4 regions of the Pseudomonas sp. MDV22-iso1 genome follow, and region 4 is predicted to be linked to each of the others. Evidence: predicted binding sites of a transcription regulator. Region 4 holds the regulator's gene; each other region holds the start of a gene.

Region 1 (7,998 bases), on a different contig from region 4:
AGCGTCAAGCGTTGCGTCGAGCGATGCATTCAGCGATGCGCTGGATTCAGAGCTGTGGCTACGTTCGCGGCGGCCTTCAGTCCAGGTAGCGCTTCTGGCCGCTTCTGCAGCTGCGTCCAGGGTGGCGCTCAAGGTAGCGCTCAGAGAAGCGCTTGAAGAGCCGTTCGAGTTACTGTTGTGAGAGCCACTGGCATTTGCGCTGCTGGAACCGCTGGCTGCGAAAGCCTTGGAACCGGCCAGGTCGAAGCTCGAAGACGAGCTTTTGCTGCCGCTGGCGTTGGATGCATAGCCGGCAGAAGAACTACCACTCGCCGAATTGGTGACGGTGATGGTATCCAGACGGTAAGTCCGATCCGCATTGTTGTTCACTGTCAGGCCAGGACCTTGCTGGTCGGCAGTGGCGGTAGCGGTTGCATTGCCCAGTGGAGCATTGGCATTAGCAATGGCCATGGTGTTTTTCTGTTGGTTCAGGTCGCCGCCGGCAATGTTGACACCCATGTTGCCGCTGCCGCCGTTACCCGATGCGCTCATCACAGCAGAGGATTGGCTACCGAAGTTGTTGACGACGTTGTTGTTGCTGGTTTGAGTAACAGTCGATGTTGCGGCGGCAGTGCCGAACACGAAACTGTTATCGAGGCTGGAGTCCGACGCAGCGTTGGCGATGGCCGCCGCGTTGTCTTGTTGGTTGCCATTACCTGCCGCCACGTTGACGCCGACGTTGCCGCTGGTGCCTGTCGCCGAGCTGTTCATTTCAGCGTTGTTGATGGTCCCTTCGTTGCGGATGCGGTTATCGGTGCTGCTTTGGTTATCCCAAGCATTGGCCGTTGCATACACAGGGATCATTGTTGGTGGTGGTGGAGTTTGTGGGCCGCCGCCACCACCGTGGTGATGGCCATTGTTATGGCCGTTGTTGTGACCATTGTTATGGCCATTATTGTCGTTTTGCCCAGCGTGTACAGCAACAGCCATGACCGCAGCAATTGCGAAAACCAGAGGCTTTAGTGCCATCGAAGGTTTCATGGTGATTCTCCGTACTTATATTAAGGTTAAGTGTTGTTTTTTTACCCTTTTTGGGTCAATCCGCGACCCGTATGCTCAGGGTGTTTCCCATGCGATTTCCCACCCCGGCACTCTGATTCAACTGAATAACCCCGCGACTACCGGTGAAGGCCTGGTCACTCGTAGAGACCTGGCGATAGCCTGTTGCAGAGACAGTTGGATCGGAGTTGTTGATCAACGCTACGTTCTGTTGAAGAAGGACGCTGTCGTCGATCGTTTGCGGCTGAGCACTGACGCTGATGCGCAATGCGTTTGCTTGTTGCGTGCCGGCCCCGGCGCTCTGGTTAACGCCCAGCGCGCCGTTGCCGTTACTGAAAGAGTTGCCCCCGATGCTGGACGTCGCATCCATCAAGGGGCTGCTTGGGGTGCCCAGGGCTTGGCGAATCTGGGTGGTGGCGCTAGCACCGTGACCGATAGCGATGGCCCGGGCGTTGGCTTGTTGCTGCTGATCGCCGGCCGCCTGGTTGACGGTGAGGTTGCCTTGATATCGAGAACCCGAGTCGTCGATGTCGGCTTTGTTGATCACCGGAGATTGGGCAAAGGTTGATGCACTGCAAAACATAGCGAGAACGAGCAGTGTGCGATTCATCCTAACGGTCTCCCGTTATGATTTTCAGCGTACCCAAGCCTTGCGCCATGCTTGAGTTGACCATGTTGGCGATACCACCTCCCGAGTTGCCCGAACGTCCGGCGGGTTGGTTCGACAGCTGGTTCTGCGTGGAAATGTTCGCGCCCAGGTTATTGGTGTTCTGCGTGACCATGCGGGAAATGCTGGCGCCACTGGCAACGTTGGCGAAGTCGCCGTCACTCAACTCGTTAGTTTGTTTGAGGATCTGCTGCGACGGGTTGGCGTTGACGGTTGTTGGATTCGGATCGGGAATAAGAGGCGGGGTGACCGCATTACGGGTCTGGACATCACGCTTGATGGTAATGATGCCGTTATCCGCCTGCACTGGAAGGCAGACACTTGAGCCGAGTGCGCATCCGATCAACAACAGACCAAACGCGCGTTTATCAAATATCCCCACGGCGGCAATTCCTTCTGTAAGTGAAACACTGCCCTTATCAGCGTTGCGGGGAAGAGAGCAGAAGGTGTGCCGCTTTTTGTTTTTCTATTAAAAACAGAGGGTTGGGGTTTTTCTTCGGGGTTAGCAGAAATATTTTGTAATATCGGTGAGACAGAGGCACGCGAAAACGCCGTCCATGTTGGCGGGAATGCTTGCTACAGGCGCTGATGAGAAGGTGTATCAGTCACGTAACACTTTCGCCTTGGTGTCCCCAAGACGCTTTAGCGCGAGGGTTTGCGCCGAAGGAAGTGTTTCAGGAATGGACACTTTTGACAGGGGCAGACAGCCCCTTTCAGATATCCAGCAGGCGGATTACTGACTCAAACGCCGCATCCTTGCGCTGTTGCCAGTCACCTTGAAGTATTTGGCAAGGCTGGCGATGCAGTTCAAGCCATTGGAGGCTCGCCTGGAAAAACGCACGGCGTTCGTCCAGCTGCGGTTGGCATCGCTGTCCGTCGTCGTGCCAGTCGACGGTTTCAGGGCTTAACAGCAAATGCAGGTCGTAGCGCCGGGCCAGCAAGGCTTGCTCGATCCAGGCCGGGCAATCGCCAAACAAGGTTCGGCTCCAAAGGATGTTGCTCAACAGATGGGTGTCCAGAATCAACAGGGAAGGGCGCCTGGCGCGCGCCTCATCTTCCCAGGTCAGTTGGCCTTGTGCGATGGGTGTGATGTCGTCGTAGCAGGTATCGCGGGCTTCACGGTCGATGAAATGCCGCACGTATTCACCGACCAACAGCCCGCCAAAGCGCGCCTGGATTTCGCTAGACAGCCAGCTTTTTCCGCTCGATTCAGGCCCGGTCAGGACCAGAACCTTCATGCTCGCAATGCCAGGTCGGCGCGCCATTCGCGCCAGCCTTGAATGGCGATCACAGCGAAAAGACCGTAGAGCCCGGCAGTCAGGTACATGCCTTTGTAGATGAACAGCCCGACGAAAATCACGTCTAGCACGAGCCACAGTGGCCAGCATTGCACGCGTTTCTGTGCCATCCACCATTGGGCCACCAGACTGAAACCAGTCAATGCGGCATCCAGCCAGGGTTGTGCGGCATCGGTCCAGTGCGCCATGGCGGCTCCCAATGCCAGGCTGCCAACAGCGCCCAGCGCCAGACTCAAGGCAATGGTGGAAGCCTCAAGCTGGCTGACCCGCCGTCCCTGCCGCGCCTCACCCCCGCGAGTCCATTGCCACCAGCCATAGAGTTGCAGCGCCGCGTAAATAATCTGCAGCAGCATGTCGGAGTAGAGCTTCACTTCGAAAAATACCCAGCTGTACAGCAACACCATCACCAGGCCGATCGGCCAGCACCAGGGATTCTGTTTGACCGTCAACCAAACGGCGATGACACCGAGGGCGGCGGCAAACAGTTCTAGCCCGGACATGGCGATTCCTTGGGGAGTTGGCGAGGGGAGCGGATTGTACCGGCAGGTGCGGCCAAGTAGAACCGCCCTGCACGTAAGTAAATGCTAACTTTCTCGGATGTACTTTGGTCCCCTGCGCCGAAACCTGGCCCCTGTGGCGAGGGGATTTATCCCCGTTCGGCGACGCAGTCGTCGCAGAACCGGTGCACGCGGTATGCCTGATTTATCTAGGTCGCCTGATTTTGGGGTTGCTTCGCAACCCAACGGGGATAAATCCCCTCACCACAGGGGCCGGGTTTTGCCAGCTGCCACAGGAGCCAGGCTCGGCAGCTGGTTAAGGGGGCCGGTTTTGCCCTGAGGCCTACACCCGAAACTGCTTCAACAAGCTGTTCAGTTCGACACTCAACGCCTTCAACCGAACACTCGCCACGCTCGACTGTTCGGCCGCGAGTGCGGTGCTGTGGGACAAGCCGGCCGCCTGGGTCACGTTCTGATTGATGTCTTCCACCACGTGCGCCTGCTGCAAGGTGGCGCTGGCAATTGAGGCATTGAGCCCGTTCAGGTTGCGTAACGCCTGACCAATCGCACTCAGACTGGCTCCAGCAAGACCCGCCTGTTCGATGGTCAGTTGCGAAGCGCGGCTGCTGTCGCCGATCACTTTGACCGCCGCTTCCGAATGATTTTGCAGGCGCTCGATCATCGACTGAATCTCGGCCGTGGATTTTTGCGTGCGCTGAGCCAGCAGCCGCACTTCATCGGCGACCACTGCAAATCCGCGACCTTGCTCGCCCGCTCGCGCTGCCTCAATGGCCGCGTTGAGGGCCAGCAGGTTGGTCTGCTCGGCAATCGACCGGATCACCTCCAGCACCGAACCGATCTGCGTGCTTTCGGCCGCCAGGGTGCGTATCACGTCCACCGCCTGATCGATGGTGTCCGACAGCTTGTCGATCTGCTGCAGGCTGCTATCGATGTTGATCTGGCCTTGCTGCGCCTGGGACTCGGCATCGCGCATTTCGCTCGCGGCGTGTTCGGCGTTTTTGGCCACGTCCTGAACCCCATAGGTCACTTCATTGATGGCGGTGGCCACCAGTTCCATCTGCTGGGATTGCTGTTGGCTGCGCTGTTGCGCCTGGGCGGCGTCGTTCCCCAGTTCACTTGAGGAGTCGCCCAAGGCGCTTGCAGAGACCTGCAACTGGCTGATCACCAGGCGCAGTTTGGCGGTAAACGCGTTGAAATGCCGCGCCAGTTGCGTGACCTCATCCTGGCCATGCGTGTCGAGGCTGCGGGTCAGGTCGCTCTCGCCGCTGGCGATATTGGCCATGGCGTTGACGGTTTCCTGCAACGGTCGAACGATGCTGCGTGCAATCAGCATCACCAGCGCCGCCATGATCAATGCAATCAACACTCCCAACGCCAAGGCCTTCCAGACTTGTACGTAGAACTCGTCCTGCATGTCATCGATATAGATGCCTGAACCGATCACCCAGCCCCAGGGTTCGAACAACTTGACGTAGGAGGTCTTTTCCACTGGCTCGCTGGCACCCGGTTTAGGCCAGCGATAGTTGATGCTGCCGGCGCCCTTGGATTTAGCCACGGCGACCATTTCATTAAACAATGCAAAACCGTCCGGATCGCGGATGGCGGCCAGGTTCTGCCCGTCGAGTTTCGGATTGGCCGGGTGCATGACCATGACCGGGGTCAGGTCGTTGATCCAGAAGTAATCGTTCTGGTCGTAACGCAAACCGCGAACGGCCGTTAGTGCCTGTTTCTGCGCCGCGTCGCGGGTCAGCGTTCCGGCGGTTTCCAGCTCATGGTAATAGCTCAGGATCCCGCTGGCAGTCTGCACCACGTGCTGGGTCTTCTGCGCTTTGGCTTGGTACAGGTCTTCGTGAATCTGCTTGAGCATCAACACGCCTAACGTCATCAACATCATGACGGCCACGATCAGGATCAGCCAAAGACGGCGGCTGATCGACATATTGCGCAAGCTGTTCATAACGCTGTCACTCCGGTTTTGTTCTTGTCATGAAGGATCGCCAGCATCCCGTCACGCTTGATGAGTCTTCTGTAGCGGCTCAAGCCCAATACTCGGCAGCGTAAAAGGGACTTGTCTGATAGGATTTCGGCCCCGCGCGGAAAAACCTGAATCCAGCTTGAATTTTCACGAGATTCTCACGGTTTCGTCTGGAGACTTTTGCGCGGGGTCAACAGCCAGGCTGATTGCAAAAACGTTCTGAAAAAATATTAACGGGGCATGCCCGCGTGCATCGCTTCTTGGGGGATTGATGGATCTTTGGACCGCCTTTCAGGCATTGATACTTGGCGTTGTAGAAGGGCTGACGGAGTTTCTGCCCATTTCCAGTACCGGCCACCAGATTATTGTGGCCGACTTGCTCAACTTCGGTGGTGAGCGGGCCATGGCCTTCAACATCATTATTCAGCTCGGGGCAATCCTGGCGGTGGTGTGGGAGTTTCGCCGCAAGATCCTCGACGTGGTCATCGGGCTGCCGACCCAGCCCAGCGCTCGACGGTTTACCGCCAACCTGTTGATTGCGTTCATGCCGGCGGTGGTATTGGGCGTGATCTTCGCTGACATGATCAAAGAATATCTGTTCAACCCGATCACCGTGGCGACGGCACTGGTTATCGGCGGGGTCATCATGTTGTGGGCCGAGCGCCGCGAGCATGAAGTGCACGCCGAGACGGTCGACGAGATCACCTGGAAAGACGCCCTGAAAGTCGGTTTTGCCCAGTGCCTGGCGATGATTCCGGGTACTTCGCGCTCCGGATCGACCATTATCGGTGGCTTGCTGTTCGGGCTTTCCCGCAAGACTGCGACGGAGTTCTCGTTCTTCCTGGCGATGCCGACCATGGTCGGTGCGGCCGTTTACTCGGGGTACAAATACCGGCACTTGTTCGTGCCTGCGGATTTCCCGGTGTTTGCCGTCGGCTTCGTCACTGCGTTCATCTTCGCGATGATTGCCGTGCGTGGCTTGCTCAAGTTCATCGCCAGCCACAGCTATGCGGTGTTCGCCTGGTATCGCATTGCATTCGGTCTGCTGATCCTCGCCACCTGGCAATTCGGCTGGGTTGACTGGAGCGCAGCCAAGCCATGAATGACAGCAGCGCACGCAACCGCCCGGAAGGTAACTCTGGGGGCAAGATCCAGAACCTGCGGCTGAAATGGCTGGTATTTGCGATCGTGTGCGCGCTGCCGTTGGTGGGCTCGCTGTCGATGTGGTTGCAGGGGATCTCGCTGATTCCCCTGTCGGCCTACGGGATCGTCAGCGTGCTGGCGTTCTTCCTTTATTGGAGCGACAAGCGCAAGGCGCGCACCGCCCGTTGGCGCACGCCCGAGAACGTCCTGCACGCGGTAGAGCTTGCAGGCGGTTGGCCGGGCGCCTTGGTGGCGCAGCAAGTGTTTCGCCACAAAACCCGCAAGATTTCCTACCAGGTCCTGTTCTGGGCCATCGTGTTGCTGCATCAGGTGTTCTGGATTGACCAGTTGTTCCTCGGCGCTCATGTGTTTGCGCTCTTCTAAGCGTAAGCGCGTGCACTAAAGCAGCAGGCCGATCTGGGTGCGTTTGGGCAACTTGCTCACCACCAGTTGGTGGGAACGTTGCAGCAAGCCTTGCAGCTCATCGGCGCCCAGCGGGTAGGGCGTCTCCATGATGATCCATTGGGCCCGCGCCAGATAAGGTGCCGGGTGTATGCCCGGTCGATCGCAGTGGCCCAGAAACAGATCTTTATCGACCTTGAAGGCCAGCGAGTCTCCTCTCAAGCCCTGCAGGGCAAACATCTTGTTTCCCGCAATCGAAAACACCCGCACGCCACCCCATTTGTAGTCCTCCCGCGCACCGGGCAGGGCGAGGCAAAATCGTGCGACATCCTCTTCGCTCATCCGTCGAGCTTTCATATCAGTCGGTCCCCACACGCGTCGAATGATTCGATCAAATGGTCCATCCAGGCGCGAACGGCCGGCATTACACCGCGTCGATGAGGGTAGACCGCCTGTAGCCAGCCGCCGGGCAGCGACCAGCCTGGCAGCAGTCGAACCAGCGAGCCCTCTTCGAGTTCCTGTTCGCAAAACATCATCGGTAGCAGGGTAAAACCCTGGCCCGCGAGGGTGCAGGCCTTGCGCACGATGAAATCGTCGATGCCCAGGCGCGGTTCCAGAGTGAGTTCGTAGCTTTTGCCGTGTTCGTCAAGCAGTCGGATATGCATCATGCGGTCGGCTTCGAGGGCTCCCAGAACTGGTAGGCTTTTCAGATCTTCAGGGTGGTTGATCTCACGTCCCAGCAGGAACTCAGGGCTGGCCACCAGCGCCGTTTGCGCCTGGCGCAGGCGCCGGGTGACCAGCTGCGGGTCTTCATCGCCCAGTTCGCGCACGCGCAAAGCCACGTCAATGCCTTCGGTCACCAGGTCGACGCGGCGGTTCAGCAGCATGACTTCGAGCTGCACCTGGGGAAATCGCTCAAGGAAGCTGCTGATCACCCCGGGCAGGATTTCGTGCGCC
Region 2 (7,998 bases), on a different contig from region 4:
TGGGGGTAAGCAACTGGTTGAGTTCGCCCAGACCCTTATAAAGCAGGCGAGCGGTCTCACCAATGTTGGCTTTGGGCAGATTAGCTATCCAGCGCTTCAGGTCGCGCGGGGTGGGCTCACAGAACGACAGTCGCAACTGTTCAGGGACGGGCGCGCGGAGCAGCAGGAGGGGATTGGTCTCATTCATGCCGGGTAAAAACTCCAACCGGGAAATGGGCAGTGAATGACCTGACTGTAGCAGCTAAGTTGGGTGAAGGTATCGCGACATGTTCACCATCCCCTGTGGTAGCAAGCTGCTCCCACAGGGGATGGTGCGGGGTTGAATCAGACTTTCGGCAAACCCAGACCCTGGCCCATCTGCACCGGGGAAAGAGCACCCAGGCCTTCAGCCCACTTCACCTGGTCAGGCCCGAACAGCACGACCGCGGTGGATCCCAGCTTGAAGCGACCCAGTTCAGCACCTTTCTCCAAATGGATTGGTGCGCGAGCTGCTTCGTCGTAGCGGAAGGTTTTCAGTTCGCGTTTTGGCGGCGTCACCAGTCCGGCCCAGACGGTTTCGATCGACGCCACGATCATCGCGCCGACCAGCACAACGGCCATTGGTCCGCGCTCGGTGTCGAAAATGCACGCCACACGCTCGTTACGGGCGAACAGCTCTGGCACGTTTTCAGCCGTGGTCTGGTTGACCGAGAAGATGCGGCCCGGAATGTAGACCATTTCACGCAAAGTGCCGGCCAGTGGCATGTGCACGCGATGGTAGTCCTTCGGCGACAGGTAAATGGTCGCAAAATCACCGCCCATGAACGGCGCAGCGTTGGCCGCATCACCGCCGAGCAGTTCCAGTACGCTGAAACTGTGGCCCTTGGCCTGGAACACGCGGCCGTGCTCGATCGGGCCAAGCTGGCTGACCGCGCCATCGGCCGGGCTGAGGATCGCGCCCGGCGTCTCGTCCAGTGGACGGGCACCGTCTTTCAGTGCGCGGGTGAAGAAGGCATTGAAGTGTTCATAGGCGGTCAGGTCTTCGACCAGTGCCTGAGACATATCCACCTGATAACGCTTGGCGAACCAGGCCGTGAACGCATTCTTGAACCAGCGCACGCGGCATTCGGCAATGCAGCCGGCCAGTCGCGAGAGCAAGTGGTGGGGCAGCAGGTATTGGCTGAGGATAAACAAACGCTTATTCATTAACTGTCCTTAAAAACCTTAATTCTCTATAGGGGTGTCGGGATGGTTGCCCCATTCGCCCCAGGAACCGGCGTAGCCTTTGACACGCGGATAACCGAGTGCCTTGGCCACCAGATAAGTGAAGCCAGAGCGATGGTGAGTCTGGCAGTGAGTAATAACTTCTTTGTCCGGGGTGATCCCGAGTTGTTCCAGGATCTGCGGCATGTCTGTGCGGATGCGCAGGTTGCGCGCCTGATCCATGCCTGCGGTCCATTCAAAGTTGACCGCGCCGGGAATGTGTCCGGCCCTGGCCGCCAGGACCTTCTCGCCGGAATACTCCAGCGGACCGCGTGCGTCCCAGATCGCCAGGTCGGCTGCACCCAGGCGACTTTGCAGGTATTCGCGGGTGGCCGTGGGTTCGTCATGCAGGGTCAGGCTCACCGGGCCACCCACCGGGGCAGGGACCTCGGTCGATACCGGCAAGTCCTGCGCCAGCCACGACAGCAGGCCGCCATCCACGTAGTGATAGTTTTTGTGGCCGATGACATCGAGCAACCAGATGAACCGTCCGGCCCAGCCGCCGCCTTCGTCGTCATAAACCACGTAGACCGCGTCTTTGTTGTGGCCAAGTTCGCCGAACAGCGTTTCGAGCGCAGCGTGCGGCGGCATCAGGCCTGGAGCGGGTAGTTGGCCGAGTTGCGTGCGTTTGGGGTCGACAAACCGCGCGCCAGGAATATGCCCTTCGGCATAGCGGGCGCTGCTGGTCAGGTCCACCAAAATCAGATTGCGGGCGTCAAGACGGGCGAGCAGGTCGCCGGGCTCTATCACCAGCGCCAAGCCAGAGAAGTCAGACATGTGAGGTCTCCAGAGCACAAAAGGAGGGATTGTAACGCAGCCTTATTGGCCGCGGTGGCTAAAGCTGTGCAGGGCCTTCTCGATGCACTGGGCGGTTTTGCCGAAGGCTTGCACGGTGATTTCCGAGAACGGTCCGCCACCCTGGTCGGCCACGACCAGCATGATCACCCGCCCATTATTGACCAATGACCTTAGCAGCAGATGCTCGCCACCAAAAAGTGAGCGCAGGCTCGCCGGTAACAGCGCCGAAAACTGCGCGCTGTTTTCCGGCGTCAGGCGGACCTGAGCCTGTTGCGCGAGCAGTCGTTGCAGCACGGTGCTCTGACTCACCTGCAGATTCAGGCTGGATGCGTCCTTGGGCAAACCGGCGCACTGGTGCACGCGAAGATTGGCGTGAGTGCGATCGGCCATCAGGATCATCACCCGTCGCATGCCGCAGGCGAGCAACGCGTCCCGGGCAGACGTGGTCAGATGCATCGCATTGGCGAAGCGACTCGGTTCCGCCAGCAGCTCGGCACATTGTTTACGCCATTTGGCTAAATCTTGCGCAGTGGGCGCAGGGGCCGCAAGCGAACCTGCCGCCACCCGGTTCATGCCCCACGGCCAGATCAGCGAGACGGCGGGGTGCCAAAGGTCGGGCATCGCGTGGTAACGGGCGCTATTGGCAGCCTGTTGGTGCAACTGCTGCTGTACGTGGTCCATCGGTACCTGGAGGTAAAGGCTGGTCAGGTACTGCCAGCGTTCACTGTGCGGACTGTCCCAGGCGTGTTGCGCCGACAGCGCCAGACCATTGGCCAGCAATACTGTATTGGCCGGCTGATTGAGCCAGCGGCGCAGGGTCGGGTCGTCATCGAGGCGATTTTGCTGGCGCAATGGGTGATCGCTGTCACGGGCAATGCGCAGGACCTGGACCAATTCGCGCTGCTCGCTCATCAACAGTCGATAACCCTGCTGCACCCAGATCGGCAGGCGCCAGATATCGGCCAAGGCCTGGCAGATGTCCAGCAGGCGTACACCGAACAACTGCTTTTCAACCTTGCGCGCGGATTCGCCTCTGTGGATCACCCGCAGTTCCCATTCCTGGAGCAGTTGCGGATGAGTCAACGCCATCGGCCAAAGTGGCGAGAGGAACAACAGGCTGCCCCAGTGGATGTCCTGCCACAGTCGCGCCAGGCGATGGGCAAAAAAACCGTTGGCTTGTTGTGTGGCGTGCTGGCTGATCATTTGCAGCTGGCGCAAGGCGACGGGAATTTCCGACAACGGGAGCGCGGGCAGGCGAGCGAGCAGTTCTTCGGTACGCTTCAAACCGAGGCGATTGATCGCCACCTCAAGGTTCTCCGCCGGTTCACTCAAACCGCCGTGCAGTTGCCGGTTGGCTTCGCGAATCACACTCAAGGCCAGGGCCGGACTGCCCTGCATCAATTCGGCAATGTCGCGCAACGAACTGCGGTTGTTGCGAATGGCGCTGCAAACGCGGTCATGACTGGCTTGCGGAACTGGCAGGCGAACGCTGTCGAGAAGCTTGATCCAGCCTTCGAGCGTGGAGGGTGTTGGTGTTGGAACGTTCGTTTCGTTAGCCATGGTTGGACGCAATCATCGTCTGCATTACCTACGCCCTGAATGGGTCAAAGTGGCTTTTCGCCTGAACGGCCTATAGTCTGGCGCAGTTTTGCCGATAAGTAGAAGAAGAGATTTTTTAACTTCCGAATATGACCTTGAACCCGACTCAGTAAGTGCTCTCCTACCTATGGCTAAAATAATCGGCATCATCGTCGTATTCGCGAGCGTGCTCGGCGGATACGTACTTTCCCACGGCAAAATTGCCGCCCTGATCCAGCCTTTCGAGGTATTGATCATTGGCGGTGCGGCCCTCGGCGCATTCCTGCAGGCCAACCCCGGCTATATGACCATGCACGTGCTCAAGAAATCCTTGAGCATGTTCGGGTCGCGCTTCACTCACGCCTTCTATCTCGAAGTGCTGGGCCTGATCTACGAGATCCTCAACAAGAGCCGCCGCGAAGGCATGATGGCGATTGAAGGTGACATCGAAGATGCCGCCGCGAGCCCGATTTTTGCCAAGTACCCGACGGTGCTCAAAGACGAGCGCATGACCGCTTTCATCTGCGACTACCTGCGCATCATGTCCTCCGGCAACATGGCACCCCACGAGCTGGAGGGTCTGTTCGATATGGAGCTCTACAGCCTCAAGGAAGACCTTGAGCATCCCTCCCATGCGGTCAACGGGATTGCCGACGCCATGCCCGGTTTCGGTATCGTCGCAGCGGTATTGGGGATCGTGGTGACCATGGCGTCCCTGGGCGAGGGTGACCAGAAAGCCATCGGCATGCACGTGGGCGCAGCATTGGTCGGTACCTTCTTCGGTATTCTCGCGGCGTACGGTTTCTTTGGTCCGCTGGCGCATTCCCTGGCTCACGATGCCAAGGAAGAGCTGAACGTCTACGAAGCCATCAAGGCCTCGCTGGTTGCATCCGCATCGGGCATGCCGCCGTCGCTGGCGGTGGAGTTCGGTCGCAAGGTTCTGTACCCGGCGCACCGTCCAAGTTTCTCCGAGTTGGAACAAGCGGTTCGCGGTCGCTAAATCATGGAAAATAATCAGCCGATCATCATCAAGCGCGTCAAGCGCATCGCTGCCGGGCATCACGGGGGCGCCTGGAAAATCGCTTTCGCCGACTTCGCGACGGCGATGATGGCGTTCTTCCTGGTGTTGTGGCTGCTGTCCACTGCGACGCCTGAACAGAAGATTGCCATTGCGGGCTACTTCAAGGACCCGATCGGTTTTTCCGAAAGCGGCACGCCCTACATTATTGATCTGGGTGGCACGCCTACCCTGGCGCCGGAAAACACCCTCAACCCGGAAGTGAAATCCCAGCCGCAGCCGGACAAGGTCACCATCGATACCGAACAAGTCGAAGGCATGGCCGAGCAGGTCGAGAAAGAACGCCTGGAACTGTTGCTGCAGGAACTGCAGAACAAGGTCGACGAAAACCCGCAGTTGCAGAAATTCAAGGATCAGATCCTGTTCGAGATCACGCCGAACGGCTTGCGCATCCAGATCATGGACGCGGAAAACCGGCCGATGTTCGACTCTGGCAGCGCCCGTCTGAAACCGTACTTTGAAGACATCCTGCTGGCCATGGCCGATACCATCAAAGCGGTACCCAACAAGATCAGCATCAGCGGTCACACCGACGCCACGCCGTACACCGGCACAGGCGAGTTCGGTAACTGGGAACTGTCGACCAATCGTGCCAACGCCGCTCGCCGTGCGCTGGTCGCCGGGAGTTATCCGGAGTCTCAGGTGGCGCGCGTTGTCGGGTATGCCTCTTCGGCGCTGTTCGATCGGGAAAAACCGTTCAATCCGGTCAATCGTCGAATCGACATTGTCGTGCTGACGAAAAAGGCTCAGGCAGCGATTGAAGGCGCACAGGGCGCCGATCCTTCCGGTCAGCTGCCCCAAGGCCAAGGCGCTCCGGGTGAAGTGCCGGCCGAACCGGTCGATCCGAATGCCCTGCCGGCAGACAAGCAGCCAGTGCCGGCGCATGAAATTCGAGAACGGTTGAATCTGTTCGAGGACGCCGCACCGAAACCCGGCGAGGCGCCGAAGCAGTAATCTACAAAAAAAGCCGACAGTGAATGTCGGCTTTTTTGTGGGCGCTGGCGCTTGTCTCAGGCGCCGCGGCGGATTCGGTTTTTGAGATCAGTGTGGAAGCGGTCAGCATTGGTCTTGTTGTAGCTGCGCGTGGACTCGCTGCCCGTGATCGATTCCAGGGATGCGGAGCGCTTGAGGTTCACTTCGATTTTGTAGGCCTCGATGAAAAAATCGAGGTCCTTTGCACTGCTCAGTTTCGGCCACTTATCCAGGTACAGCGGCAACTCCGTCGGCCCGGTCCTGAAGGAGCAGATGCGGCGATTACTGATCGTCGCTTCGCCAATTTCGAACGGCACCCACCACGACAGTGCGGTTCTCTCCGAGACGACTGCCAGCAAGTGTGTGCATTCGCTGATGTTGCGAGTGATGACCTCGGTGATGTCATCGGTGGTCTGGGATTCCGGATCCAGCACGTCCAGGTAGGTTTTTATATTGGCTTGCATCAGACGACTGTTGATCTGCATCGCATGGGCGCGATCCATGTGGCGGTAGCTGATAAACACTGGCATCAGAAATGTCCCTTGATCGCGAGTTCACGGTAATAGGCGCCAAGCGCGGTGAGGCGGCAGCCAGTGGAGTTGAGCGCGGCGTAGTACATGTGTTCGGCGTCCACCGGTTCAATCAGGCTGTGGCGGTTGCACTTTTGCAACTGGGCGAAGACTTCGCCGTGAGCCGGTTCAAACCGGGCTTCGGTGGGTTCGTAGCTCGGGTCCAGCGCGAATATCGACTCGGCTTCGGCGAACCAGTCAGGCAGCTTGCGTAATATTTCTTTGGGGATTAACGGCGAGACTTCCCGCAACGAAATGAACTGCGAGACGTTGGTCTTGAACACCGGGCGCTGTTCCCAGGCGTCGAGCGCATTGTCGACAAACGAATAGAGGCTGCCGGGAGTGATTTTCCCAAGGATGTTCGCAGCACCACCGTGCAATGCCTGAAGCAGCAGTCCGGTGAAGACACCATGGTTGGCGCCTTCCATGGCCGGTTCTTCTTTCTTGCAGGCCGTAAGAATGGTCATGCCCTCGCCAACCATGCTGCTTTCGCTACGCAAAGCGCGCACTTCGCCTGCCGAGCCGCCCTGGCAGCAGTCGAGAATGATGATCTTGTTCTTGATTTTTACGGCTTTGGACGCCCAATTAAGGATGTCGCTGATTCGGATCCCGTCCTTGCTGGACTTGTAATCCTGAGGCAACAGCATCCCTTCATCCGTATCCCCGTCGAAAGCGCCGTGGCCTGCGAAGTACAACAGGGCGACATTGCAGTCGCCTGAAAACAGTTCGCGAATTTGATCCTCGATTTTTTCGCGGCTCAAATAATCTTCGGCGGAGGTCAGCACGATATTCTTGAAGTTCGGGTCGCCATTGGCATCAGTCTTGAGCACCGAAGCCATGGCCATCGCATCGTTGTTGCAGCCGTTCAGCTGGGAGAGATGGCGGTAGTTATTGATTCCGATAAACAGGCCTCTGCGCATGATTCAGTCCGCCGCGTGAGTGCGAATGGCACTGATGATGCTAAGGGAGTTCCAGGCGCATTCCGCATGCGCGGCCCGGCGCACCACAGTGGATATCCGCTCGGCCCCGAACGGTTTGATCGCGATGATGACCTTGCCCATGCGCTTGGCGATCGCGATCTCCTTGTTGATCCACTTGCTGTAGGTGGAATACATCCCGGCCATGATCAGCACGGCGGAACAGGGACGAATCTTGTTTTCGATGGCGATTTCAAGTTGCTGGTCGGTCAGGGCGCCGACAATCGGATTGTGCGGTGGTACTGAAAAGTTCTTGAAGGTGAATGTCGGGTGCGTAGAGAGCATTTCGACCAGCCTGTCGTGTTTGTCGGCGTAGTTCCACGAATGGCTGATGAACAGGTGGTAGGTTTGCATGGGGGTATCCCTCGATGTCGCTGGTGCGAAGAGGGCTTGAATGTAGGTAACAGGCGGGCGCTAACAAGTGCCGAAAGGTAAAAGAGAAAAGTCCTACAAGTAGGCGTGCAGAAGCCCTTCAGAAATGTCTGACGTTTAAAAATGTGGATTTTGTTTAGGCAGACAACAGCAGCCCGCGACTCCTCGGGGTCGAGGAGGGCGGGCGCAGCTGTTTAGTAGGTGCTTTCCGGCAAACTGGCGATGATCGAGCGGTAGCTGTTCATCCGTTGCTGTTGCACGCGACCTTCTTCCAGGGCCTTTAGCAGGGCGCAGCCGGGTTCGCGGTCATGCTTGCAGTCGCGGAAGCGACAGGTGCCGATCAAGTCATTGAACTCGATGAAGCCCGCTTCGACGTCGGCACGGCTGACATGGCCGAGGCCGAATTCGCGGA
Region 3 (7,998 bases), on a different contig from region 4:
CGATGCGGACGAACTCACCGGCGAAAGCTCGAATCTATCGACCCGCGGCCAGCTTAAAGCGGTCATTGCCCGCTACACCGCCCTCGGTCTGGCGCCCGTCGTGGCGACCGAGCTGGAATTTTTCATATTTGCGCCCAACACCGACCCCACTCAACCCTTCCAGCCACCCATTGGCCTGGACGGTCGACGTGAAGACGGGCAGTCGGCGTTCAGTGTCAGTTCCAACAACGGCTTGCGGCCCTTCTTCAATGAGGTCTATGAATGCATGGCAGCGCTTGGCCTGCCGCGCGATACGTTCATGCACGAAATGGGCGTCAGCCAGTTCGAGATCAACCTGCTGCATGGCGATCCGCTGCTGCTGGCCGACCAGACGTTCCTGTTCAAGCATCTGCTTAAAGAAGTGGCCCTCAAACATGGCCTGACCGCAGTCTGCATGGCCAAGCCGTTGGCGCACACGCCGGGTAGTTCGATGCATATTCACCAGAGCATCGTCGAGGTCGACACGGGAAATAACGTGTTCAGCGACAAGGCTGGCGAACCGACCCCGATCTTTCGTCATTTCATCGCCGGTCAGCAGGCAGGCATGGCCGATTTCACCGCGCTGTTCGCGCCAAATGTGAACTCCTACCAGCGCTTGTGCCATCCCTTCGCATCGCCGAACAATGCTTGCTGGTCCCACGACAACCGAGCCGCCGGGTTGCGCATCCCGGCCAGTTCGCCGGTCGCTCGTCGGGTTGAAAACCGTTTGCCAGGGGCTGACGCCAATCCCTATCTGGCGATTGCGGCCAGCCTGGCAGCCGGGTTATATGGCATTGAAAACACATTGGAGCCCAGTGAGCCAATACAGGGTGAATTCGAGGTGCCGGACAATCTTTCATTGCCGTGTACCTTGCATGCCGCTCTTGAGCGTCTGAAACGTAGCCAATTGGCGAAGGAACTGTTTGGCAAGGAGTTCATCGAAGGCTACATCGCTTCGAAGTCCATGGAGTTGACCAGCTTCTATGATGAAATTACTCCCTGGGAGCGACGTGTTCTGGCAGCCCAGGCCTGACGAATCATCGTCATCGGGCTATCTTTTCGGATAGTCCGACACTTACTGCAAGGAGCCGCTCGGAACGCCGATGCGCCAAATCTGGAAATCCTTTCGAGCGTTGTATTTCGCTTCGCTGATGATGTTGATCGGCTCGGGCTTGTTGAGTACCTACCTGGCCTTGCGCCTGGCAGCCGACAACGTCGACAGTTTGTGGGTCGGTGCCTTGATGGCGGCCAACTACTTCGGCCTGGTGCTGGGTGGGAAGATCGGTCACCGATTGATTGCCCGTGTCGGGCATATTCGGGCTTACGCAGCGTGTGCCGGTATCGTCGGCGCGGCCGTGTTGGGACACGGATTGGTCGACTGGCTGCCCGCCTGGCTGTTCCTGCGGGTCATCGTCGGTTTGGGCATGATGTGCCAGTACATGGTCATCGAAAGCTGGCTTAACGAACAGGCCGAAGCCAAGCAGCGCGGCCTGGTGTTTAGCGGCTACATGATCGCCTCGTACCTTGGCCTGGTATTGGGTCAGTTGATTCTGGTCATGCACCCGGCGCTCGGCCTCGAGCTGCTGATGCTGGTCGCCTTGTGTTTTGCGCTGTGCCTGGTGCCGGTGGCCTTGACCCGACGGATTCACCCTGCACCCTTGCACCCTGCGCCGATGGAACCACGGTTCTTTATCAAGCGCGTACCGCAGTCGTTAAGTACGGTGCTGGGGGCGGGGCTGATTGTGGGTTCGTTCTATGGTCTGGCGCCGCTGTATGCCTCCCAGCAAGGACTGTCTACCGAGCAAGTGGGCTTGTTCATGGGTAGCTGCATTTTTGCTGGCCTGCTGGTGCAGTGGCCGTTGGGATGGTTGTCCGACCGTTATGATCGGGCGCTATTGATCCGTTGCTTCGCGTTCAGCCTGGCGGTGGCTGCATTGCCGCTGGCGATCATGAAGCAGGTGCCGCTGGAAGTGCTGTTTATCACCGGTTTCTTCTGCTCCCTGGTGCAATTTTGCCTGTATCCCTTGGCAGTGGCTTTTTCCAACGACCACGTCGAAGGCGATCGCCGGGTGTCTCTGACAGCGATGCTACTGGTGACCTACGGCGTGGGTGCCAGTATCGGGCCGTTGGTTGCCGGGGTTCTGATGAAGCTGTTCGGCAGTCAGATGCTCTACGCGTTCTTCAGCTTCTTCGCGTTGGTACTGGTCTGGCGGATTCGTCCGAAAGCCGTCACCAACCTGCATCAGGTGGACGATGCGCCGCTGCATCACGTGGCCATGCCGGACAGCATGTCGAGTTCGCCATTGGTAGCGGCCCTTGACCCTCGAGTTGATGAGCAGGTGGTGCAGGATCAGATGCAGAACCCGATCACACCAGAGCCGGAACCGGAACCAGAATCAGAGCTGCAAGAAAAACCTGAGACCGACCCGTCGCCGCCAGACCCTGACGAAGGCCGCGAGCAGAGCTTCACCGAAGCTAGGCCCTGAGATTCACGCACAAAAAAAACGGGCAGTTCCCAAAAGGACTGCCCGTTTTTTATTGAAGCGTTAACTCAGAGGTCGTCTTTGTCGAAACGCCGTGCTTCGCGCTGAAGCTGATAGACGAATCTTTCGACCTGACGCTGCACCAGCCCGCTCATGTTATGAAAGCGAACACCGGCGAAGGTGGTGGAAATCTTTTCTTCGAAATGCAGGTAACGCAGTTCGACGGGGGCCGTCATTTTGCCGAAGGGCAGGGCGGCAGCAAATCGGTCGTAGACCTGCCCCAGTTGCAGGCTCGAGCTGATATCGCCGTCGAAGCGCAATTTGCAGCCAGTAGCAGAGATGTCCAGCAGCTTTCCGCTGATCGGTGCCTTGAGCTTTTCACCGTCCAGATCGACGCTAACCAGCTGTGCCAGTTTAAGAGCAGCGCGGAATGCGTTACGGCGCTGGTGATAAACCACTTCGTCGGGCATCGGACCGTGGTAGCAGCGAGTGCCAGCCGTTTCGTCGATGGTCAGCGCGCCATTGCTTTCCCAGGCGATGCGAACACCATCGTGGAAGCCTTCGACCTTGAACGGTTCGCCGGCGAGCAGGAAGCGTTCACCGTCCCGTGGAATCATTTCGTCAAGCGAGATCGTGCCGCTGTCACGGTCAATACCCACCAGATAGCTCTGGAAGCGCTGGCTGCGCTCATGGAACGTAATGATCAGAGGGTCGTGGCTGTCTTGCAGCTGACGTAGGGTGCCGGAGATCTCAAGGGGCGTTGCGAGCACCTTGGGTGGCTGCGGAGCATCTTCCGCGCTTGAGGCATTGAACACGGTTCATCAATCTCCAGACAAAATTTGACTGCGGCTAGCCAGCATTTTGCCAGCATGTTTCTCGTCTTGATAGTGCGGGCTCATCGGCGGGTTCAAGCCTGACTGAGAGGCCCCCGCTTCGCGAGTACAGAGGTCGATCCGCGGGCGTCATAAAGCGCTGGTGTGTCGCCGCCGTGGAGGATTTTCAGCTGGGTAGCCGTGGCAGCCTGTTGCATCATGATGGACTGGCCATTGCTGACGTTGGTGCTCTGGCACTGGGCCAGTAGATCGGTGAGAACATCACTCTGAGCCAGCAACTGATCGCCAATGCTCGATTGGGCGGCCAATTGCTCCAGACCCTGGCGATTGATCGGCAGGTTGAGGCTGGCGAGGATCGCACTGCGCTTGCGGCCATGCTGTTCAAGCAAAATGATCAATGCCTGCTTCTGCGCCAGAATGTCTTCGAGCAGTCGCATGTCGCGACCATGCAACGCGATGGCCTCGGTTTGCAATAACTCGAGCAATTGTTGCGCTGGAGCAAAGTCGTCGATGATCAGTTGCAGTAAATTAGTATCGTGCATGGCTGGCCTTGGGTTTTAAGCGTCCAAAAGCCTCGCGCAGACCGGAGCCTAGCGCTGGGCTTCGAAGTTGAGCAGTTTGCTGGCTACACGGTTGCTGTCGACTTTATAGCTGCCATCGGCAATCGCTGCTTTCAACTCTGCCACGCGGGCATTATCGACAGCGGGCTGATCGCGCAGCTTGTCAGTGACCTTTTGCAACTGCTGAGCCTCATTGCTGAGGTGTACCGATTCCCCGCTTTTGACGGTAGTGGCCTCTGCGGCCGGGGTATTCAGCGGCGCGGACTTGGCGGCTTCGGCCGTGTCCTTGCTGGCGCTGGTACGTGTACTGCCCGTAAGTGACGAGGAGCTGTTAAGACGGCTGAAATCGATGACCATGATCAAAAAACCTCTGGGTATTTGGACGCTTGCCATGTTTTCGGCCAAACCCTGGAAAACTTTAGACTCATTTATCAATGAGCTTGCGCGCGTCAGCACTTGCCCTGGATGAGTAACAGTTTAGGGAACAGTCGAGCGGCGCGCCATCTAAACACCAATACCCGAGGTACTACATGGCGACTTCCACCTGGCCGGGCGCGATAACTTGCGCCTTGATGACCCGCTGGGAATTCAGGTTTTTTACGCGTATCTGGTCTCGCAAACCACCGTTGGACAGCGCTTCTCCCGGCATGCGCACGCTGAGTGTGCCGCTACGGGCGGTAATCACCACCTGATCGCCCTTGGTGATGACTTCCGCCTGCTCGATGTTCACCAGCGTGATCAGTTGATCGGCGACCATTGGTCGGGTCAGTTTTTGCCCGATCGCCTGATCCAGCGAAGTCAGGTAGCCCTGGCTGATCAGGCTGATGTCACGCTCGCGCAGGATCACATCGTCGGGTTCGACAACACCGAGGCGACGCAGCGGTCGGGTGGTGGTAACGACGTCGCGGAACAGCCGGACTTGAGCGGGTACGAACACGGTCCAGGGGGCGGCGCCCTCGCAGCGAACCTTGACCGTAACACGCCCCAATGGCTTGGCCGGACTCTCCAGGCTCGCTGTCAATTCCTTGTCGCACATTGGCATGCGCAGACGCGGATCGAGCTGGCTGACCTGGATCTCATAACGACCTTCAGTTTGACTGGTCGCCAAATAGTCTTCTACGGTGAATTCAAGAAAGCCCTGGGTGACGCCGATAAGCATGTCAGGCAAGGTAACCGCATCAGCAAGGGCAGGGCTGCCAGCGTTGAACAGGCAAACGGCCGACATCGCGCAAAGCGATTTGCGAAAGTTTGAGGTCAGGCGTCGGAAAAATGTCGGTTCTGTGTTCATACGAGTTAAAAAGCAAGCGCCGTGCCGTTTAGCAATGAATGTGCGTCGCAACACACTGAAGCGTTGGTAGTAGGAGTCTGGGCATGGCTGGTGTAATGGATTCAGTAAACCAGCGCACGCAACTGGTAGGGCAGAATCGCCTGGAGCTGTTGTTGTTCCGTCTTGACGGCCCGCAGCTCTATGGGATCAATGTATTCAAGGTTCGCGAGGTGCTGCAATGCCCCAAGCTGACCGTGATGCCCAAGTCCAATCCTGTCGTGTGCGGTGTGGCGAGTATTCGGGGGGCGACCATTCCGATTATGGATCTGGCAATGGCGACCGGTTCAGGTCGATTGCTGGATCAGAGCAATCCGTTCGTGATCATCACGGAGTACAACACCAAGACCCAGGGTTTCCTGGTGCGCTCGGTGGAACGCATCGTCAACATGAACTGGGAGGAGATCCATCCGCCGCCCAAGGGCACTGGACGCGATCACTACCTCACGGCAGTGACCCGCGTTGACAATCAGCTAGTCGAAATCATCGACGTCGAGAAAGTCCTGGCGGAAGTGGCGCCGACACCGGAAGCGATTTCCGTGGGCGTAGTGGATGTCGAAACCCAGCACAAGGCGCTGTCCCTGCGCGTGCTGACGGTCGACGACTCGTCGGTGGCACGCAAGCAGGTCTCGCGTTGTCTACAAACGGTCGGCGTCGAAGTGGTGGCGCTGAACGACGGTCGGCAAGCGCTGGATTACCTGCGCAAGTTGGTCGATGAAGGTAAAAAGCCGGAAGAAGAGTTCCTGATGATGATTTCCGACATCGAGATGCCGGAAATGGACGGGTACACCCTCACCGCCGAGATCCGCAGTGACCCTCGCATGCAAAAGCTTCATATCATCCTGCATACTTCGTTGTCGGGGGTGTTCAATCAGGCGATGGTCAAGAAAGTCGGTGCCGATGACTTCCTTGCCAAATTCCGCCCTGATGACCTGGCATCCCGGGTAGTCGACCGGATCAAAGCAGCAGATATCAGCTAGGGGCCTTTTGTCCCTGGCGGTCAACACGAGTTAAGAGGCGGCATCATTGTCTACGGGTAATTTGGATTTCGAACAGTTCCGGGTATTCCTGGAAAAAGCCTGTGGCATTTTGCTTGGTGAAAACAAGCAGTACCTGGTATCGAGCCGTCTCAACAAACTGATGGAGCAGCAAGGTATCAAGTCCCTGGGTGAGCTGGTCCAGCGCATCCAGACCCAGCCGCGCAGTGGTTTGCGCGAGATGGTGGTGGATGCCATGACGACCAACGAAACCCTGTGGTTTCGTGACACCTATCCGTTTGAAGTCTTGAAGAACAAGGTACTGCCGGAAGCGATCAAGGCGGCGCCCGGCCAGCGCCTGCGAATCTGGTCGGCCGCGTGCTCGTCGGGTCAGGAACCGTATTCGCTGTCGATGTCGATCGATGAGTTCGAGCGGGTCAACCTGGGGCAATTGAAGATGGGTGTGCAGATCGTTGCCACTGATCTTTCCGGCACCATGCTGACCAACTGCAAGATTGGCGAGTACGATAGCCTGGCAATCGGTCGTGGTCTTTCGCCCGAGCGTCTGCAGCGTTATTTCGATCCCAAGGGACCGGGACGCTGGGCCATCAAGGCGCCGATCAAGAGTCGGGTGGAGTTTCGCTCGTTCAATCTGCTGGACAGTTACGCGGCGCTTGGCAAGTTCGACATCGTGTTCTGCCGCAACGTGTTGATCTACTTCTCCGCCGAGGTGAAGAAAGACATCCTGTTGCGCATCCATAGCACGTTGAAACCGGGGGGCTATCTGTTCCTCGGCGCTTCCGAAGCGCTGAATGGATTGCCGGATCATTACCAGATGGTCCAGTGCAGCCCGGGGATCATTTACCAGGCGAAGTGATGCAATTGCGGCAGACATAAAAAAGGAGTCCTCAGGGGCTCCTTTTTTTGTATGCCGCAATTGCAGCTCCTACACGGATAGGTGTTGTCCTTGGAAAGCGGCAGAAAAGCGGCAGGCGGCGGAAGTCGATTGCCGCTTTTCTGTCATTGCCACACTTGCCACTGCCCGCAAACCCACTGTTTGCGGGGTTTCTCCAATTGGCACGCGGCTTGCTAAGTTCACCGTACGAAAAATCAGGTCACCCGAAGGTTTCCCGACATGAGCATCAGCTTCGATAAAGCGCTCGGTATTCACCAACAGGCTCTCAACTTCCGCGCACAGCGTGCCGAAGTCCTGGCCAACAACATCGCCAACGCGGACACCCCGAACTACAAGGCTCGGGATCTGGACTTCTCGAAGGTGCTTGCCGAACAGAGCGAGAAAACCAAGAGCGGCGGCGGTTTCGCGCTGAACATGACCAACAGCCGTCATATCGAGGCCCAAGGCTTGGACAGCGGTGACGAGTCATTGCTGTATCGCACGCCGATGCAACCGTCGATTGATCAGAACACCGTGGACGCCCAGCTGGAACAGTCGAACTACGCGGAAAACTCCGTCAACTTCCAGGCCAGCTTCACCTTGCTCAACAGTAAATTCAAAGGGCTGATTTCAGCCCTGCGCGGAGAATAATTCATGTCCCTGTCCAGTGTTTTCAACATTGCCGGTAGCGGCATGAGTGCCCAGACCACTCGCCTGAACACCGTCGCCAGTAACATCGCCAACGCCGAGACCGTCTCGTCGAGCATCGATCAAACCTACCGCGCGCGTCATCCGGTGTTCGCCACCATGTTCCAGGGTGGCCAGAGCGGCGGCAGCGATTCGCTGTTCCAGAATCAGGACGCGGCGGGTCAGGGTGTGCAAGTGCTGGGTGTGGTCGAAGACCAGAG
Region 4 (7,998 bases):
CATCGAGGTTCGACACCGCCTTGGACATGGCCTCATCGGCGCTGTTGGCGCCGAGTCGGACCAGGCGGTTACGCACCAGTACCAGTTCGCCAACCATGTTCATGATTTCATCGAGACGCGCGGTATCGACCCGCACGGTGGTCTCGGCTTCGCTGGCGGGCTTATCCGCCGGCGGAGCAGCTTGAGCACGAGCAGGAGCGGCCTTCGCCACTTCGGCTTTTGGCTCGGGAGCTTTGGCAACCGGCTTGGGGGCTGCAGCCTTGGCGACCGGCGTGGCGACCGATGCACTGGCGCCGGTAGCGGTACCGACCTCAGTGAACTTGCCTTTGCCGTGCAATTCGTCGAGCAGCGCTTCGAACTCGTGATCGGAGATCAGATCACTGCCCACTGCGGCGGCAGACGGGGCGGCCGGCACAGGCGCCGAAGCAATCGCCGACTCCAGCGCTTCGACCGCAAAGTTGCCCTTGCCGTGGAGCTGGTCCAGCAGTGCTTCAAATTCTTCGTCGGTAATGTCAGAGCTATCGCCTGCCGCTTTCGGAGCCGCTGGCGCTACGGGAGCCGCTGGCGGGACTACGGCATCAACAGCGAACTGACCTTTACCGTGCAACTGATCGAGCAATGACTCGAACTCGGCATCGGTGATTTCATCGCTGGGCGCGCCAGCGTTGCTGACAGGTGCCGGAGCAACAGGCGCGGCCTCGGCCTGCGCCTTGACGGCATTCAGAGAGTCCAGCAGCTGTTCGAATTCGTTGTCGGTAATGTCACCTGAATCGCTTTCAGTAACCGGTGCCACGTCGACAACCGGCACCGCTTCGTCGGACGACTGCGGTTCAGCCAGACGGGCCAGTGCCGCCAGCAGTTCAGGTGTGGCAGCCGTGATCGGGCTGCGCTCGCGGACTTCGGTGAACATGCCGTTCACCGCGTCCAGTGCTTCGAGAACCACGTCCATCAATTCCGAGTCGACGCGACGCTCACCCTTGCGCAGGATGTCGAAGACGTTCTCGGCGATGTGACAGCACTCCACCAACTCGTTGAGCTGGAGGAAGCCGGCGCCCCCTTTTACAGTGTGAAAACCGCGAAAAATTGCATTGAGCAAGTCCGCATCATCCGGTCGACTTTCAAGCTCGACCAGCTGTTCGGACAGTAGCTCTAGAATCTCGCCGGCCTCAACCAGGAAATCCTGAAGGATCTCTTCATCGGCGCCGAAGCTCATTAATGGGGTGCTCCTACAGGTCTAAAATCCAAGGCTGGATAGCAAATCGTCCACATCGTCCTGACCGGACACAACGTCTTCTCTTTTATCGGCATGAATCTGCGGACCTTCACCCTGAGAGAGATGTTTTTGTGGATCTTTTTCAGCCAGCATCGCTTGACGGTCATGTTCGATGCCCGCAAAGCGGTCCACCTGACTGGCCATCAGCACGAGCTTGAGCAGGTTGCTTTCAACTTCGGTGACCAATTGAGTCACGCGCTTGATGACCTGACCGGTGAGGTCCTGGTAATCCTGAGCGAGCAGAATATCGTTGAGGTTGCTCGTTACGACGCGGTTGTCTTCGCTGCTGCGTGTGAGAAAACCGTCTACGCGCCGGGCGAGTTCGCGGAACTCCTCGGCACCGACTTCACGGCGCATGAACCTTCCCCAATCCGCGCTCAGCGCCTCGGCTTCATTGCCCAGGCTGGTGACCAGCGGCGTGGCGTTTTCAACGAGATCCATGGTGCGGTTGGCCGCCGCTTCGGTCAGCTTGACCACATACCCCAGACGTTCGGTCGCGTCCGTGATCTGCGAGACTTCCTCGGCCTGTGGCATGTTCGGGTCAATCTGGAAATTGACGATCGCGCTATGCAACTCGCGAGTGAGCTTGCCCACTTCCTGGTACAGGCCGCGATCACGGGTCTGGTTGAGCTCATGGATCAGTTGTACTGCGTCGCCGAACTTGCCTTTTTCAAGGCTTTCGACCAATTCGACCGCATGTTTTTTCAGGGTCGATTCGAAATCGCCCTGTGAAATTTCATTTTGCTCCATAGCTCCCCCGTGGCGCAGTTGCTCAACCAATGCGTTCGAAAATCTTTTCGATTTTTTCTTTTAACGCCTGGGCCGTGAAGGGCTTGACCACATAGCCGTTTACACCGGCCTGGGCTGCTTCGATGATCTGCTCGCGCTTGGCTTCAGCGGTAACCATCAGCACCGGAAGATGCTTGAGCCTTTCATCGGCGCGCACGTGGCGCAGCAGATCGATACCGGTCATGCCCGGCATGTTCCAGTCCGTTACCAGAAAGTCGATGCTGCCGCTGTTGAGGACCGGAATGGCAGTGGTGCCATCGTCAGCCTCGACCGTGTTGGTGAACCCAAGGTCACGCAACAGGTTTTTTATGATCCGCCGCATCGTTGAGAAGTCATCAACGATGAGGATTTTCATGTTCTTGTCCAATTCGACCTCCAAGCAGTCTTAAACGCGTCCAGCACCTGGACACGCCATTTCATTCAATCCGGCAAAGCATTCGATGACTGTCTGGAGCACAGCAGATAGAGACCGGTGCGTACAGAACCCACCAGCCTCGTTCGCAGTGTCCCCACACTGCCTTCAGCGCGCTCGCCACTCCCCCAAACGCCCCCGCAAACGGGCCGCGCACTGGCTGTGTAACTGGCTGACCCGCGATTCGCTAACCCCCAGGACCTCACCGATTTCCTTGAGGTTGAGCTCTTCGTCGTAGTACAGCGCCAACACCAGTCGCTCACGCTCCGGCAAATTGGCAATCGCGTCCGCCAGCGCTGCCTGGAAGCGTTCATCTTCCAGATCGCGCGACGGCTCGAGATGAGCACTGGCGCCATCCTCGTGCAGCCCTTCGTGTTCGCCGTCTTGCAACAGATCGTCGAAACTGAATAACCGGCTGCCCAGGGTGTCGTTCAAAATCCCGTAATAATCGTCGAGACTCAATTGGAGTTCGGCCGCAACTTCGTGATCTTTAGCGTCGCGACCGGTTTTAGCTTCAATCGAGCGAATGGCGTCGCTGACCATTCGGGTATTTCGGTGGACCGAACGTGGCGCCCAGTCCCCTTTGCGTACTTCATCGAGCATCGCGCCGCGGATTCGTATGCCCGCGTACGTCTCGAAACTCGCGCCTTTGCTGGCGTCGTATTTGGTCGACACTTCAAGCAGGCCGATCATGCCGGCCTGGATCAGGTCTTCGACCTGGACACTGGCCGGCAGACGCGCCAGCAAGTGGTAGGCAATCCGTTTTACCAGTGGCGCGTAACGCTCGATCAGCTCGTACTGCGCATCACGGGCCGATTTTTTATAGAGGTTATAGCCACTGGCGGTCATAGCACGGGTCCTGCAGTTTGTTGCACGAGGCGCTCCACGAAGAACTCCAGATGCCCACGCGGGTTGGCAGGCAATGGCCAGGTGTCGACCTTTTGCGCGATGGCCTTGAAGGCCAGCGAACACTTGGAGCGCGGGAATGCTTCATACACGGCGCGCTGCTTCTGCACGGCCTTGCGCACGCTTTCGTCGTACGGCACCGCACCGACGTATTGTAAGGCGACGTCGAGGAAGCGATCCGTGACCTTGGTCAACTTGGCGAACAGGTTGCGACCTTCTTGCGGGCTCTGGGCCATGTTGGCCAGGACACGGAAACGGTTCATGCCGTAATCACGGTTGAGCAGTTTGATCAGGGCGTAGGCGTCGGTGATCGAAGTCGGCTCATCGCAGACCACCAGGAGGACTTCCTGAGCGGCGCGGACGAAACTGACAACCGAATCGCCGATGCCCGCCGCCGTGTCGATCACGAGCACGTCGAGGTTGTCTCCGATATCGCTGAAGGCCTGGATCAGGCCGGCGTGTTGCGCCGGGGTCAGATGAACCATGCTCTGTGTGCCGGACGCGGCCGGAACGATACGAATACCGCCCGGGCCTTGCAACAGAACGTCGCGTAGCTCGCAGCGGCCTTCGATCACGTCGGCCAGGGTACGTTTGGGTGTCAGTCCGAGTAGAACGTCGACGTTAGCCAGTCCGAGGTCGGCGTCCAGAAGCATGACGCGCCGGCCGAGCTCTGCTAGAGCCAGGGACAAGTTCACTGACACGTTAGTTTTCCCGACGCCACCTTTGCCGCCGGTCACCGCGATAACCTGTACGGGATGCATGCTGCCCATGTTATTTCTTTACCTTGTCTTGCATAGACGGAGGCCACATTACTGGCTGCGCGTTCACAAACGGAACAATGCATGGCAGACCATCGATGTAGGTACAAAAACTATTCATTAATACCTCAGCTAACCTGCTTGGTCGGGCTGTGGTAAATATCAGCGAACATGTCAGCCATGGCTTCTTCGCTGGGTTCTTCCTGCATTTGCACGCTGACCGCGCGACTGACCAGCTGATGACGACGCGGCAGATGCAAATCATCCGGAATCCGCGGGCCATCGGTCAGATAGGCCACCGGCAATTCATGACTGATGGCCAGGCTCAACACCTCGCCCAGACTTGCCGTTTCATCCAGTTTAGTCAGGATGCAGCCGGCGAGCCCGCAGCGCTTGTAACTGTGATAAGCGGCGGTTAGAACCTGTTTCTGGCTGGTGGTTGCCAGAACCAGATAATTTTTCGATTTGATGCCACGCCCGGCCAGACTTTCCAGCTGCATGCGCAGTGCCGGATCGCTGGCCTGAAGGCCTGCGGTATCGATCAGCACCACGCGTTTGCGCAGCAAAGGATCCAGCGCCTGCACCAGCGACTGACCCGGGTCGACGTGAGTGACCGGGACATTGAGGATGCGGCCAAGGGTCTTGAGCTGTTCCTGGGCACCGATACGGTAGCTGTCCATGCTCACCAGCGCGATGTTTTGCGCGCCGTACTTGAGCACGTAACGCGCGGCGAGCTTGGCCAGGGTCGTGGTTTTACCCATGCCGGCAGGGCCGACCATGGCAATGACACCGCCCTCTTCCAGCGGCTCGATTTCCGGTGTGGCAATCATGCGCGCCAGGTGTGCCAGCAACATGCGCCAGGCCTGACGTGGCTCGTCGATGCCAGTGATCATCGCCAGCAGATCACGGGACAACGGGCCGGAGAGGCCGATGCGCTGCAGACGACGCCACAGGTTGGCCTGCGCCGGGCGGCTGCCCTGCAATTGGTTCCAGGCTAAGGACCCAAGCTGTACTTCCATCAGTTCGCGCAGGCTGTTGAGCTCGAACCGCATCGAGTCGAACGCGCGCGGGTCGACGCCGCCCGTCGCAGCAGGCGCCGGGGCAGGTCGTGGAGGTTCTGTATAAGTCGTTTCGATCAGCGGTTCGGCGGCAGTCAACGGCAGGCCGGCGAACAATTGGCGATTGGTGCTTTTCTCGCTCTCGCCCTCGCTGCGCAGGCTCAGTTCGGCCTGGGCGGTGACGATCCGCGATTGGGTCTTGCGCAACTCGTCTTCAAGTTCCATGTTCGGAACACGTGGCGCCAGCGCCGACAGTTTGTAATCCAGGGCAGCCGTCAGCTCTACGCCACCGGCGATCCGGCGGTTGCCAATGATGGCCGCATCGGCGCCCAGCTCATCGCGAACCAGTTTCATGGCCTGACGCATATCGGCGGCGAAAAAACGCTTAACTTGCATAAACCACTACCTCAGCCGTTGGGCCCTACTGTCGCAACGATGGTCACTTGCTTGTTGTCAGGAATTTCCTGATACGCCAACACATGCAAACCCGGGACTGCCAGTCGGCCAAATCGCGAGAGCATCGCGCGAACCGGACCGGCTACCAGCAGAATCACCGGTTGACCTTGCATTTCCTGACGCTGCGCCGCGTCGATCAACGAGCGTTGCAGTTTCTCAGCCATGCTTGGCTCAAGCAGAACACCCTCTTCCGAGCCTTGCCCTGCCTTCTGAAGACTATTGAGCAATATCTGTTCCAACCTTGGCTCCAGCGTGATAACTGGCAGCTCGGAGTCAGTGCCTACAATGCTTTGGACGATTGCACGGGATACGCCGACGCGTACGGCGGCCACCAGAGCGGCGGTATCTTGACTCTTCGCCGCATTGTTGGCGATGGCCTCGGCAATGCTGCGAATGTCCCGTACCGGCACTTGTTCGGCCAACAGCGCTTGCAAGACTTTGAGCAACTGCGACAGCGACACCACACCCGGCACCAGCTCTTCTGCCAGTTTCGGCGAGCTTTTGGCCAGCAATTGCATGAGTTGCTGCACTTCCTCGTGCCCGATCAGCTCACTGGAGTGCTTGTACAGAATCTGGTTCAAGTGGGTTGCCACCACTGTACTGGCATCGACCACAGTGTAACCAAGAGACTGAGCCTGGGCACGCTGACTGACTTCAATCCAGACGGCCTCAAGTCCAAAAGCCGGATCTTTGGCGGTGATGCCGTTGAGTGTCCCATAGACCTGACCGGGGTTGATGGCGAGCTCCCGATCCGGGTAAATCTCTGCCTCGGCCAGAATGACCCCCATAAGGGTCAGACGATAGGCACTCGGTGCAAGGTCGAGGTTGTCACGTATATGCACAGTCGGCATCAGAAAGCCCAGATCCTGGGACAGCTTCTTACGCACGCCCTTGATCCGCGCCAGCAGCTGACCACCCTGGTTGCGGTCCACCAACGGAATCAGGCGATAGCCGACTTCCAGACCAATCATGTCGATCGGGGTGACGTCATCCCAGCCAAGCTCCTTGGTTTCCTGTGCACGGGCCGGCGATGGCAGCAGCTCCTGCTGACGCGCCACCTCTTGCAGGGCCTGAACCTTGACGGTGTTTTGCTTTTTCCAGAACAGGTAAGCCCCGCCAGCCGCTACTGCGGCCATGCTGAGGAAGGAGAAGTGCGGCATGCCGGGCACCAGGCCCATCACCGCCATCAAACCCGCTGCCACCGCCAACGCCTTGGGCGAGGCAAACATCTGACGATTGATCTGCTTGCCCATGTCTTCCGAACCGGAAGCACGGGTCACCATGATTGCCGCGGCAGTGGACAGCAGCAGTGATGGCAATTGCGCCACCAAACCGTCACCGATGGTCAGCAGCGCATAAACCTTACCGGCATCGCCGAAGGTCATGCCGTGCTGGAAGATACCGACCGCCATGCCGCCGATCAGGTTGATGAACAAAATCAGCAGGCCGGCGATGGCGTCGCCACGAACGAATTTGCTGGCACCGTCCATGGAACCGTAGAACTCAGCCTCCTGGGCCACTTCCGTACGGCGCATTTTCGCCTGGTTCTGATCGATCAGCCCGGCGTTCAAATCGGCGTCGATGGCCATTTGCTTGCCGGGCATTGCGTCGAGGGTGAAGCGCGCGCTCACCTCGGAAATCCGCCCGGCACCTTTGGTCACCACGACGAAGTTGATGATCATCAAGATGGCGAAAACCACGATACCCACCACGTAGTTGCCGCCGATCACCACCTCACCGAACGCCTGGATCACCTTGCCCGCGGAGGCATGACCGTCCTGACCGTGCAGCATCACCACCCGCGTCGAAGCGACGTTCAATGCCAGCCGCAACAACGTTGCCACCAACAGGATGGTGGGGAACACCGCGAAATCCAGTGGCCGCAAGGCGTACACGCACACCAGCAGAACGACGATCGACAGCGCAATGTTGAACGTGAAGAACACGTCCAGCAGGAACGGCGGGATCGGCAACATCATCATCGCCAGCATGACCAGCAGCAACAACGGCACGCCCAGATTGCCCCGACTTAGATCGGCAACGTTTGTGCGAGCAGTGTTGAGTAACTGAGAGCGATCCACCGGTTTTTCCCCGTCCCTTAAAGCAAACTTTTGACGCCAGAAGCAGGCGCAGAGCGGCTACTGCAAGAAGCCTTCCAACTTTTGCGGGGTTTTGAAGTCGGGGTGTTTTAACGGAAGCTTGCAGCCACAGGACCGGCACTTTCGCACCAAGCCGATCTCATTCCCACAGGGGACCGGTGCAGCTCACATATCCTGCGTACAACAGAGATCAAAATGTGCGAGCGAGCCTGCTCGCTCAGAGGCCGCCCCTGCTGCCGCCCATTTC

What was found. Region 4 encodes FliA, which starts transcription of late flagellar genes. Its sites were predicted from a motif close to CTAAAGTTTNNNNNNNNNNNGCCGNTAA; they were not measured.
Region 1: AC3ZVB_RS21315 (methyl-accepting chemotaxis protein) is a predicted target of FliA. The motif match lies at 5,602-5,629, and genes of this name have one in related genera.
Region 2: motA (flagellar motor stator protein MotA) is a predicted target of FliA. The motif match lies at 3,671-3,698, and genes of this name have one in related genera.
Region 3: flgM (flagellar biosynthesis anti-sigma factor FlgM) is a predicted target of FliA. The motif match lies at 4,289-4,316, and genes of this name have one in related genera.

Annotation. Positions count from the first base shown of each region.
Region 1 is NZ_JBYVMF010000020.1:89,910-97,907, reverse strand. Features, by position in the region: gene fapC (amyloid-like fimbrin subunit FapC) at 1-1,020, opposite strand, end outside; gene fapB (fibril amyloid subunit FapB) at 1,076-1,648, opposite strand; gene fapA (functional amyloid chaperone FapA) at 1,650-2,087, opposite strand; gene AC3ZVB_RS21325 (AAA family ATPase) at 2,419-2,943, opposite strand; gene pnuC (nicotinamide riboside transporter PnuC) at 2,940-3,503, opposite strand; gene AC3ZVB_RS21315 (methyl-accepting chemotaxis protein) at 3,844-5,478, opposite strand; gene AC3ZVB_RS21310 (undecaprenyl-diphosphate phosphatase) at 5,768-6,598, shown strand; gene AC3ZVB_RS21305 (DUF1294 domain-containing protein) at 6,595-7,023, shown strand; gene AC3ZVB_RS21300 (MmcQ/YjbR family DNA-binding protein) at 7,039-7,398, opposite strand; gene AC3ZVB_RS21295 (LysR substrate-binding domain-containing protein) at 7,395-7,998, opposite strand, start outside.
Region 2 is NZ_JBYVMF010000004.1:192,912-200,909, forward strand. Features, by position in the region: gene AC3ZVB_RS07155 (cyclic-di-GMP receptor FimW-related protein) at 1-187, opposite strand, end outside; gene asd (archaetidylserine decarboxylase) at 325-1,185, opposite strand; gene AC3ZVB_RS07165 (rhodanese-like domain-containing protein) at 1,204-2,019, opposite strand; gene AC3ZVB_RS07170 (HDOD domain-containing protein) at 2,062-3,600, opposite strand; gene motA (flagellar motor stator protein MotA) at 3,767-4,618, shown strand; gene motB (flagellar motor protein MotB) at 4,622-5,650, shown strand; gene AC3ZVB_RS07185 (TIR domain-containing protein) at 5,707-6,198, opposite strand; gene AC3ZVB_RS07190 (caspase family protein) at 6,198-7,157, opposite strand; gene AC3ZVB_RS07195 (TIR domain-containing protein) at 7,161-7,568, opposite strand; gene rsgA (small ribosomal subunit biogenesis GTPase RsgA) at 7,781-7,998, opposite strand, start outside.
Region 3 is NZ_JBYVMF010000005.1:287,876-295,873, reverse strand. Features, by position in the region: gene AC3ZVB_RS09245 (glutamine synthetase family protein) at 1-1,051, shown strand, start outside; gene AC3ZVB_RS09240 (MFS transporter) at 1,122-2,504, shown strand; gene AC3ZVB_RS09235 (flagellar brake protein) at 2,570-3,316, opposite strand; gene AC3ZVB_RS09230 (flagella synthesis protein FlgN) at 3,409-3,876, opposite strand; gene flgM (flagellar biosynthesis anti-sigma factor FlgM) at 3,925-4,251, opposite strand; gene flgA (flagellar basal body P-ring formation chaperone FlgA) at 4,421-5,182, opposite strand; gene AC3ZVB_RS09215 (chemotaxis protein CheV) at 5,266-6,198, shown strand; gene cheR (protein-glutamate O-methyltransferase CheR) at 6,245-7,072, shown strand; gene flgB (flagellar basal body rod protein FlgB) at 7,331-7,741, shown strand; gene flgC (flagellar basal body rod protein FlgC) at 7,745-7,998, shown strand, end outside.
Region 4 is NZ_JBYVMF010000001.1:253,907-261,904, reverse strand. Features, by position in the region: gene AC3ZVB_RS01185 (chemotaxis protein CheA) at 1-1,213, opposite strand, end outside; gene AC3ZVB_RS01180 (protein phosphatase CheZ) at 1,235-2,023, opposite strand; gene AC3ZVB_RS01175 (chemotaxis response regulator CheY) at 2,046-2,417, opposite strand; gene fliA (RNA polymerase sigma factor FliA) at 2,583-3,323, opposite strand; gene fleN (flagellar synthesis regulator FleN) at 3,320-4,150, opposite strand; gene flhF (flagellar biosynthesis GTPase FlhF) at 4,267-5,592, opposite strand; gene flhA (flagellar biosynthesis protein FlhA) at 5,604-7,733, opposite strand.